Regions from separate parts of the Pseudomonas sp. NPDC086581 genome, predicted to be linked through region 3. Evidence: predicted binding sites of a transcription regulator. Region 3 holds the regulator's gene; each other region holds the start of a gene.
The links. Region 3 encodes sigma-54, which starts transcription at its own class of promoters, with help from an activator protein. Its sites were predicted from a motif close to ANTGGCATNNANNTTGCTNT; they were not measured.
Positions count from the first base shown of each region.

Region 1 (2,165 bases), on a different contig from region 3:
CCCAGGCCATCATGCTGGGCGTGAATCACGTAGAGGCGGTCGTGGCGGATTTCCACGCGCACTTCCACTTCCGGGTTCTTCAGCGAGACGCCCGCCGCGCCGCAATGCTGGCGAAGGCCACCGCCGACGTAGCGTTCCACGTCGATGGAGGTGAAGGGGTGCTTGCCGGCGCGCTTGCAGCGCATGGAGAAGACCTTGCCCGGCAGCTTGTCACCAAAGTGGGCCTTGCACTTCTCGAGGATGTCGTCGAAATCGCCCAGCGGGTATTCGTGCACTTCCAGGAAGTGGCCGATGCCTGGCGTGCAGGTCAGGCGCTCGATCATCTCGCGCAGGACCTTGGGATCGGTGACCTTGGTCTCGACCTCGAGGTTGTCCCACTCGCCTTCGACCAGCAGCTCGGGGTCGAGGTCGCGGAGCACCGTGCGAATGTTCTTCGCCAGCTGGCGGATGAAGCGCTTGCGCACCGGCCGGCTCTTGATGGTGATTTCCTGGAAGACCTTGACGATGAGTTTCATGCGGATCGGGCGATTGCCATGGGACTGAAAAAAAGGGGCGGAATTATATCCGAAATTGCTCAAGACTTGAGCAGAAATCGAAGACTTTCTTTTTTGCGCACCAAAATGGACTGGCGCACCACGATGAAGCACCAAAGCGGTGCACTATTATTGCGCAATTCTCTGTAACACCCGCTACACCCCGTGATTTCAGGGCCCCTGCCCATTTACGGGCACTGGCACGCAACTTGCTCTCTTGTGAGGCAGGTTGCCCTGGCCGACTATGCCGGCCGGCATCACCCGATACTGGGGCACAGAAAGCTCCCAGCTCTAATCCCTCCTGGAGGACAGCATGTCGTACAAGTCGCAACAACTGATCAAAGATCATGACGTGAAGTGGGTTGACCTGCGCTTCACCGATACCAAAGGCAAGCAGCAGCACGTCACCATGCCCGCCCGCGATGCGCTGGACGACGAGTTCTTCGAAGCCGGCAAGATGTTCGATGGCTCCTCCATCGAAGGCTGGAAGGGCATCGAAGCCTCCGACATGATCCTGCTCCCGGACGACAGCACCGCCGTGCTCGACCCGTTCACCGAAGAGCCGACCCTGATCATCGTTTGCGACATCATCGAGCCGAGCACCATGCAAGGCTACGAGCGCGACCCGCGCAACATCGCCAAGCGCGCCGAGGAGTACCTGAAGTCCACCGGTATCGGTGACACCGTATTCGTCGGCCCGGAGCCGGAGTTCTTCATCTTCGACGAAGTGAAGTTCAAGTCCGATATCTCCGGCTCGATGTTCAAGATCTTCTCCGAGCAGGCTTCCTGGAACACCGACGCTGACATCGAGACCGGCAACAAAGGTCACCGTCCGGGCGTCAAGGGCGGCTACTTCCCGGTACCGCCGGTCGACCACGACCACGAAATCCGTACCGCCATGTGTAACGCCATGGAAGAAATGGGCCTGGTCATCGAAGTTCACCACCACGAAGTGGCGACTGCCGGCCAGAACGAAATCGGCGTGAAGTTCAACACCCTGGTTGCCAAGGCTGACGAAGTTCAGACCCTGAAGTACTGCATCCACAACGTAGCCGACGCCTACGGCAAGACCGTGACCTTCATGCCGAAGCCGCTGTACGGCGACAACGGCTCGGGCATGCACGTTCACATGTCCATCTCCAAGGATGGCAAGAACACCTTCGCTGGCGAAGGCTATGCCGGTCTGTCCGATACCGCTCTGTACTTCATCGGCGGCATCATCAAGCACGGCAAGGCCCTGAACGGCTTCACCAACCCGGCCACCAACTCCTACAAGCGTCTGGTTCCGGGCTTCGAAGCCCCGGTTATGCTGGCCTACTCGGCTCGCAACCGTTCCGCCTCGATCCGTATCCCGTACGTATCCAGCCCGAAAGCCCGCCGCATCGAAGCGCGCTTCCCGGACCCGGCTGCCAACCCCTACCTGTGCTTCGCCGCTCTGCTGATGGCCGGCCTGGACGGCATCCAGAACAAGATTCACCCCGGCGATGCCGCCGACAAAAACCTGTACGACCTGCCGCCGGAAGAGGCGAAGGAAATCCCGCAGGTTTGCGGCAGCCTGAAAGAGGCGCTGGAAGAACTCGACAAGGGCCGTGCGTTCCTGACCAAGGGCGGCGTGTTCACCGACGAGTTCAT
Region 1 is NZ_JBIVBR010000010.1:301,020-303,184, reverse strand. Features, by position in the region: gene thiI (tRNA uracil 4-sulfurtransferase ThiI) at 1-515, opposite strand, end outside; gene glnA (glutamate--ammonia ligase) at 847-2,165, shown strand, end outside.
Region 1: the regulator sigma-54 is predicted to act here: its motif matches at 730-749, upstream of glnA (glutamate--ammonia ligase).

Region 2 (2,165 bases), on a different contig from region 3:
CTACGCCATCCAGGCTGGCCTGCTGACCGTTGAGAAGAAGGGCAAGAAGAACATCTTCTCCGGCCGCATCCTCGAGATCGAAGGTCTGAACGACCTGACCGTCGAGCAAGCTTTCGAGCTGTCCGACGCCTCCGCCGAGCGTTCGGCTGCCGGTTGCACCATCAAGCTGCCGGAAGAGGCCATCGCCGAGTACCTGAAGTCCAACATCACCCTGCTGCGCTGGATGATCGGCGAAGGCTACGGCGACGCCCGTACCCTGGAGCGCCGCGCGCAAGCGATGGAAGCCTGGCTGGCCAACCCGCAACTGCTGGAAGCCGACAAGGACGCCGAGTACGCAGCGGTCATCGAGATCGACCTGGCCGACGTCAAGGAGCCGGTACTCTGCGCTCCGAACGACCCGGACGACGCCCGTCTGCTGTCCAGTGTCGAAGGCCGCAAGATCGATGAAGTCTTCATCGGCTCCTGCATGACCAACATCGGTCACTTCCGCGCTGCCGGCAAACTGCTGGACAAGGTCAAGGGTGGCATTCCGACCCGTCTGTGGCTGGCTCCGCCGACCAAGATGGACGCCCACCAGCTGACCGAAGAAGGCTACTACGGCATCTACGGCAAGGCCGGCGCGCGCATGGAAATGCCGGGCTGCTCGCTGTGCATGGGTAACCAGGCTCGCGTACAGACCGGTTCCACCGTGGTCTCCACTTCGACCCGTAACTTCCCGAACCGTCTGGGCGACGCCACCGACGTGTTCCTGGCATCCGCCGAGCTGGCCGCTGTCGCTTCGATCATCGGCAAGCTGCCGACCGTCGAGGAGTACATGGCCTATGCGAAGGACATCGACAGCATGTCTGCCGATATCTACCGCTACCTGAGCTTCGACCAGATCGCCGAGTTCCGCGAAGCTGCAGCCAACGCGAAGATCCCGGCCGTCCAGGTCTGAGATTCCTAGCGTGATGAAAAGCCCCGCCTCGTGCGGGGCTTTTCTTTTCCAGGACCCGGAATAGAGCGCTCACGCCCTCTCCTAACGATGGGCCTAATACTTATTGACCGGTTGCGCCACGGGCTACCGGGTCTAAGGTGGACGACAGGCTCCTGCCGATATCCGTGCTCAGGTGCCCTTGTGGAACCCTCCAGAGGTGCGCTCCCTTCCTCTGCGCCCCGCCTCCATGGCGGGGCTTCTTTTTTTTCCGCACTGCCACTGGCACAGCACTTGCTCGACTCCTGCTACCTGCGGCCCAACGATGGACCGCCCCCGACAATGGCGTCGCGGCTACCTTCCTTTGACGGCAGGCAGCGCGGCGCTTTTTTGTATGGATCACGTGCTCAGAGGTGGAGATGATCGACAGCACCAGCCCATTGCCCGACAGCCTGGCCTGGGTGGCCGGCTCCGATGCCCCGGAGAAGACTGCGCTCAACCTGGGCTTCATGGCCCTGACTGACTCCGCCTCTCTGGTGGTAGCTGCTACCCAGGGCTTCGGCCAGCCCTACGGCCTGACACTCAACCTGCAGCGGCAAAACTCCTGGGCCGCCCTGCGCGATCGGCTGCTCAGCGGCGAACTGGACGCCGCGCAAAGCCTCTACGGGCTCATCTACGACCTACAACTTGGCCTGGGCGGCGCCCCAGCTACCGACATGGCCGTGCTCATGGGCCTGTGCCAGAATGGCCAGTCGATCAACCTCTCCGCCCCCTTGATGCGCGATGGCGTGACCTCTGCCGAGGCACTGCAAAGCCACGTGCGCCAGAATGGTGCGCAACTCACCCTGGCGCACACCTTTCCCACCGGCACCCATGCGATGTGGCTCTACTACTGGCTGGCCAGCCACGGCATCCATCCCCTGCATGACGTGCGCAGCCTGGTGGTGCCGCCGGCACAGATGGTCGAGCACCTGAAAGCAGGGCGCATCGACGGCTTCTGCGCCGGCGGTCCCTGGGGCGCACTGGCGGTGGACGAAGGGATGGGCTTCACCCTCGCCACCAGCCAGCAGATCTGGCCGGACCACCCGGAGAAGGTCCTGGGCACCACCCGCGCCTTCGTCGAGGAATATCCCAATACCGCCCGCGCACTGATCATGAGCCTGCTCGATGCCAGCCGCTTCATCGAAGCCAACGCCGACAACCTGCGCAGCGCTGCCCAACTGATCAGCAGCGAAGACTACGTCGACGCCCC
Region 2 is NZ_JBIVBR010000013.1:145,455-147,619, forward strand. Features, by position in the region: gene acnB (bifunctional aconitate hydratase 2/2-methylisocitrate dehydratase) at 1-937, shown strand, start outside; gene ACIPK7_RS24465 (CmpA/NrtA family ABC transporter substrate-binding protein) at 1,333-2,165, shown strand, end outside.
Region 2: the regulator sigma-54 is predicted to act here: its motif matches at 1,195-1,214, upstream of ACIPK7_RS24465 (CmpA/NrtA family ABC transporter substrate-binding protein).

Region 3 (2,165 bases):
GGCATGAGCCTGTCCGGTGGTGAGCGTCGCCGCGTGGAAATCGCCCGCGCGCTGGCCAGTTCGCCAAAGTTCATCCTGCTCGACGAGCCCTTCGCCGGCGTCGACCCCATCTCCGTGGGCGACATCAAGCAGATCATCCACCACCTCAAGGCCAAGGGCATCGGCGTACTGATCACCGACCACAACGTCCGCGAGACCCTGGATATCTGCGAAACGGCGTACATCGTCAACGACGGTCAGCTGATCGCCGAAGGCAGTGCCGAGAGCATCCTCGCCAACGACCTGGTGAAGGAAGTCTACCTGGGCCACGAGTTCCGTCTCTGACCCCTGCGCCGCGCCCTGCCTGGGCGCGGCAGATCCATCTCCCCTCCAAGCGTGGCGCGGCTCGTCGGCCGCTCCGCGACGCACCCGGCTGCCTGGTCTACCCTGGCGCAACCGGGTTGTAACGAAAGGTCGACAGCCCCTAGGCAAAGCGTCCAAACTCAGGCATATAATTTGCTTCCTCGCGGCACCCCGGTGTCCGTAGTCGTGGATATGGCGCGCTTCGCGCCAGCGAACAAGGTGCCTAGTTCCAGCCATGAAACCATCGCTAGTCCTCAAGATGGGCCAGCAGCTGACGATGACTCCGCAGCTGCAACAGGCCATCCGACTGCTCCAGCTTTCCACGCTGGACCTCCAACAGGAAATCCAGGAAGCCCTGGAGTCCAACCCGATGCTGGAGCGCCAGGAAGAAGGCGAGGATTTCGATAACAGCGATCCCATGGCGGACGGTGCCGAATCCGGCGCCAACGGCACCAGCAGCAGCTCCCAGGACAACTTCCAGGAAAGCACCACACCCAGCGTCGACAGCCTCGACGAGGACCAGTGGGCCGAGCGCATCCCCAACGAGCTGCCGGTCGATACCGCCTGGGAAGACATCTACCAGACCAGCGCCAGCAGCCTGCCCAGCAACGATGACGACGAGTGGGACTTCACCTCCCGCACTTCCGCCGGCGAAAGCCTGCAGAGCCATCTGCTGTGGCAGCTCAACCTCCTGCCGATGTCCGATACCGACCGCCTGATCGCCCTGAGCATCATCGACGGCATCACGGATGACGGTTACCTCGACGAGTCCCTCGACGACATCCTCGCCTCCATCGACCCGGAACTGGGCGTGGAGATGGATGAAGTGGAAGTCGTCCTGCGCCGGGTGCAGCAGCTCGAACCCGCCGGCGTCGGCGCGCGCAACCTGCGCGAATGCCTGCTCCTGCAGCTGCGCCAGATGCCGACCAAGACCTACCTGCTGGCCGAAGCCATCCGCCTGGTCAGCGACCACCTGGATCTGCTCGGCAGCCGTGACTACAGCCAGCTGATGCGGCGTATGAAGCTCAAGGAAGACGAGCTGCGCGAGACCATCGAACTGATCCAGTCGCTCCACCCGCGCCCAGGTTCCCAGATCGAATCCGGCGAAGCCGAATACGTCGTCCCGGATGTCATCGTTCGGAAGAACAACGACCGCTGGCTGGTGGAGCTGAACCAGGAAGCGGTGCCGCGCCTGCGCGTGAACTCGCAGTATGCGGGCCTCGTGCGCCGTGCCGACTCCAGCGCCGACAACACCTTCATGCGTAACCAACTGCAGGAAGCGCGCTGGTTCATCAAGAGCCTGCAGAGCCGCAACGAGACGCTGATGAAGGTGGCGACCCAGATCGTCGAGCACCAGCGCGGCTTCCTCGAATACGGCGAGGAAGCGATGAAGCCACTGGTCCTGCACGATATCGCCGAGGCGGTGGGAATGCACGAATCGACCATCTCCCGTGTCACCACGCAGAAATTCATGCACACGCCCCGTGGCATCTTCGAGCTGAAGTACTTCTTCTCCAGCCACGTCAGCACCTCCGAAGGCGGCGAGTGCTCGTCCACCGCGATTCGCGCCATCATCAAGAAACTGGTCGCGGCGGAAAGTCCGAAAAAGCCATTGAGTGACAGCAAGATCGCTGGTTTACTGGAGGCACAGGGCATTCAAGTGGCACGTCGTACCGTCGCCAAGTACCGGGAGTCCCTAGGAATCTCTCCCTCGAGCGAACGCAAGCGACTGGTGTGACGTTGATCCACGCCAAAGTGTTCCGGCGGCAGGCACCCTAACCTGCCTCTTACACACGGCAACAAGGAGAAAGCGGTATGCAAGT
Region 3 is NZ_JBIVBR010000023.1:20,365-22,529, reverse strand. Features, by position in the region: gene lptB (LPS export ABC transporter ATP-binding protein) at 1-324, shown strand, start outside; gene ACIPK7_RS29045 (RNA polymerase factor sigma-54) at 578-2,080, shown strand; gene hpf (ribosome hibernation-promoting factor, HPF/YfiA family) at 2,158-2,165, shown strand, end outside.

Region 4 (2,165 bases), on a different contig from region 3:
CTCGCCACCAGCATCCTCTCTTACCATCGCGGCAGCGACGCATGACCCAGCGCGCGCGGCTGCTGCAGGTGATCGAGCAGGACATCCAGCAGGATGGTCGCGATTGCCTGACGCTGCGCGACCGCCTGCAGGAGCTGTATCGCCACCTGCTGGCGCGGGACAGCGCGCAGATCGAGGCGCTGAACCCGGACATCCAGGCACTGCTCGAATCCGTCGCCGGCCGCGCCCAGCGCCGCAGCCGTGTGCTGCGCGCCTTTCACCTGCCGATGGACGCCGACGGCATGCGCACGCTGCTGTCCAACTACAAGCCGCCGCGCCGCGAGGAATTGCAGCAGGAGTGGCTGCAACTGGGCCAGCTCACCGCCCAGTGCAAGCGTCTCAACGAGCGCAACGGCAAGCTGCTGGCGATGCACCACGACATCCTCAGCCAACTGATGGGCGATCCGCGCGAACAGCCGGTGTATTCGCGCCAGCTGTACTGATCCCGCGCTCGTCCTTCACGGGCTCTATTCGCCAGCAAGGACTGGGCGTCCCCCTCGGTCCTACGGAGAGCGCGCCGGCATTTCCTTGTAGGAGCGAGCTTGCTCGCGAACCGCACGGCACCCAACTCCCCCGTCACCCGCAAAACACCCCGCCAAAACCCCTTAACGAATCCCTCCCCACGGTCGCCTTTTGTCTTCATCAAGGTGCGCGCCCGGCAGGCGGAAATGCCGCTTCCCGCTGCGCGCCAAAACACGCCGGGCGGAAGTGACGCTTCTCCCCGGTCAGCCCGAAAGCCCCATATGGCGGGCCTTCCGGCGTTGGCACCGTAATTGCTCTTCCGACCCAAAGAGGTGGATTCAGATGGCGACCATAGATTCCGATTACGTCAAAAGCATGGCCCAGCAGCTGGCCACGTACGAAGTGCAGAACGGCCTGAGCAAGGCGGACCGCAACAAGTCCTCGTACCAGTCCCAGCTGACCGCCGTGACCTCCCTGGAGTCGGCACTCAAGACCTTCTCCTCGGCGGTGAAGAGCCTGCAGGGCGTGACCGGCAGCAAGACCAGCATGCTGGTCAACAGCGCCACCACCAGCAAGGACGGCTACCTGACCGCCAAGGTCGACAAGAACGCCGTGCCCGGCAGCTATGACTTCTTCGTCGAGCAGCTCGCCACCAGCCATCAGCTGTCCCTCTCCGGCCTTCAGGCCGGCGATGTCGACACCCAGGGCACCCTGACCCTGACTCAGAACGGCAAGTCCTTCGATATCGACCTGAGCAAGATCGACACAGACGGCGATGGCAGCAACTCGCTGGACGAGCTGGCCGCAGCGATCAACAAGGCCACCGACAACACCGGCGTGAAGGCCACCCTGGTACGCAGCAACGGCCAGGTGTCGTTGGTGCTGGGGGCGGAGAAGTCCGGCGCGGACAACGCCATCAGCCTGTCGCTGAGCGGCACCGACAGCGCCAACAGCGCTTTCGAGAACACCATCGGTAATCCGCAGGAACTGTCCAGGGCGCAGGACGCCCGCGTCCGCCTTGGCGGCGAGAACGGCATGCTGCTGACCAACGCCAGCAACACCTTCGACAACATCATCGATGGCGTCAGCGCCACCTTCACCCAGGCGCAGAAGTCCGGTGAGCAGGCCATCCGCCTGACCGTCGCGCAGGACCAGAGCGAAACCAAGAAGAAGGTGCAGACCTTCATCGACGCGTTCAACGCGCTGGCCAGCACCATCGACAGCCTGACCGCCGCCGGCGACCAGAACGGCAACTCCCGTGGCGCCCTGGCGGGCGACTCCAGCGTGCGCGCCATCGAGAATTCGCTGAACCAGATGGTCCGCACCACCTTTGGCGGCGCCAACCTGATCAACCTGGGTATCAGCGCCGACCGCAGCGGCAAGCTGACCCTCGACGCCACTCGGTTCGAGAAGGCCATCGCCAGTGACCCCGAGTCCCTGGACAAGCTGTTCATGGGCAAGGGCAACCTGCTCGACAGCCTGGACAAGGGCGTCGCCGTCTACACCAACAGCACCAATGGCGTCATGAAGAACCGCAAGGACGCCCTGAACAACAGCCTGCGCCGCGTCGACGATGACTACGACAACCTGCAGAAACAGTACGACACCTACTACGCGCGCTACCTCAAGCAATACACCTCGATGATGCAGATCATGCAGTCGAT
Region 4 is NZ_JBIVBR010000004.1:26,819-28,983, reverse strand. Features, by position in the region: gene flgM (flagellar biosynthesis anti-sigma factor FlgM) at 1-45, shown strand, start outside; gene flgN (flagellar protein FlgN) at 42-482, shown strand; gene fliD (flagellar filament capping protein FliD) at 844-2,165, shown strand, end outside.
Region 4: the regulator sigma-54 is predicted to act here: its motif matches at 800-819, upstream of fliD (flagellar filament capping protein FliD).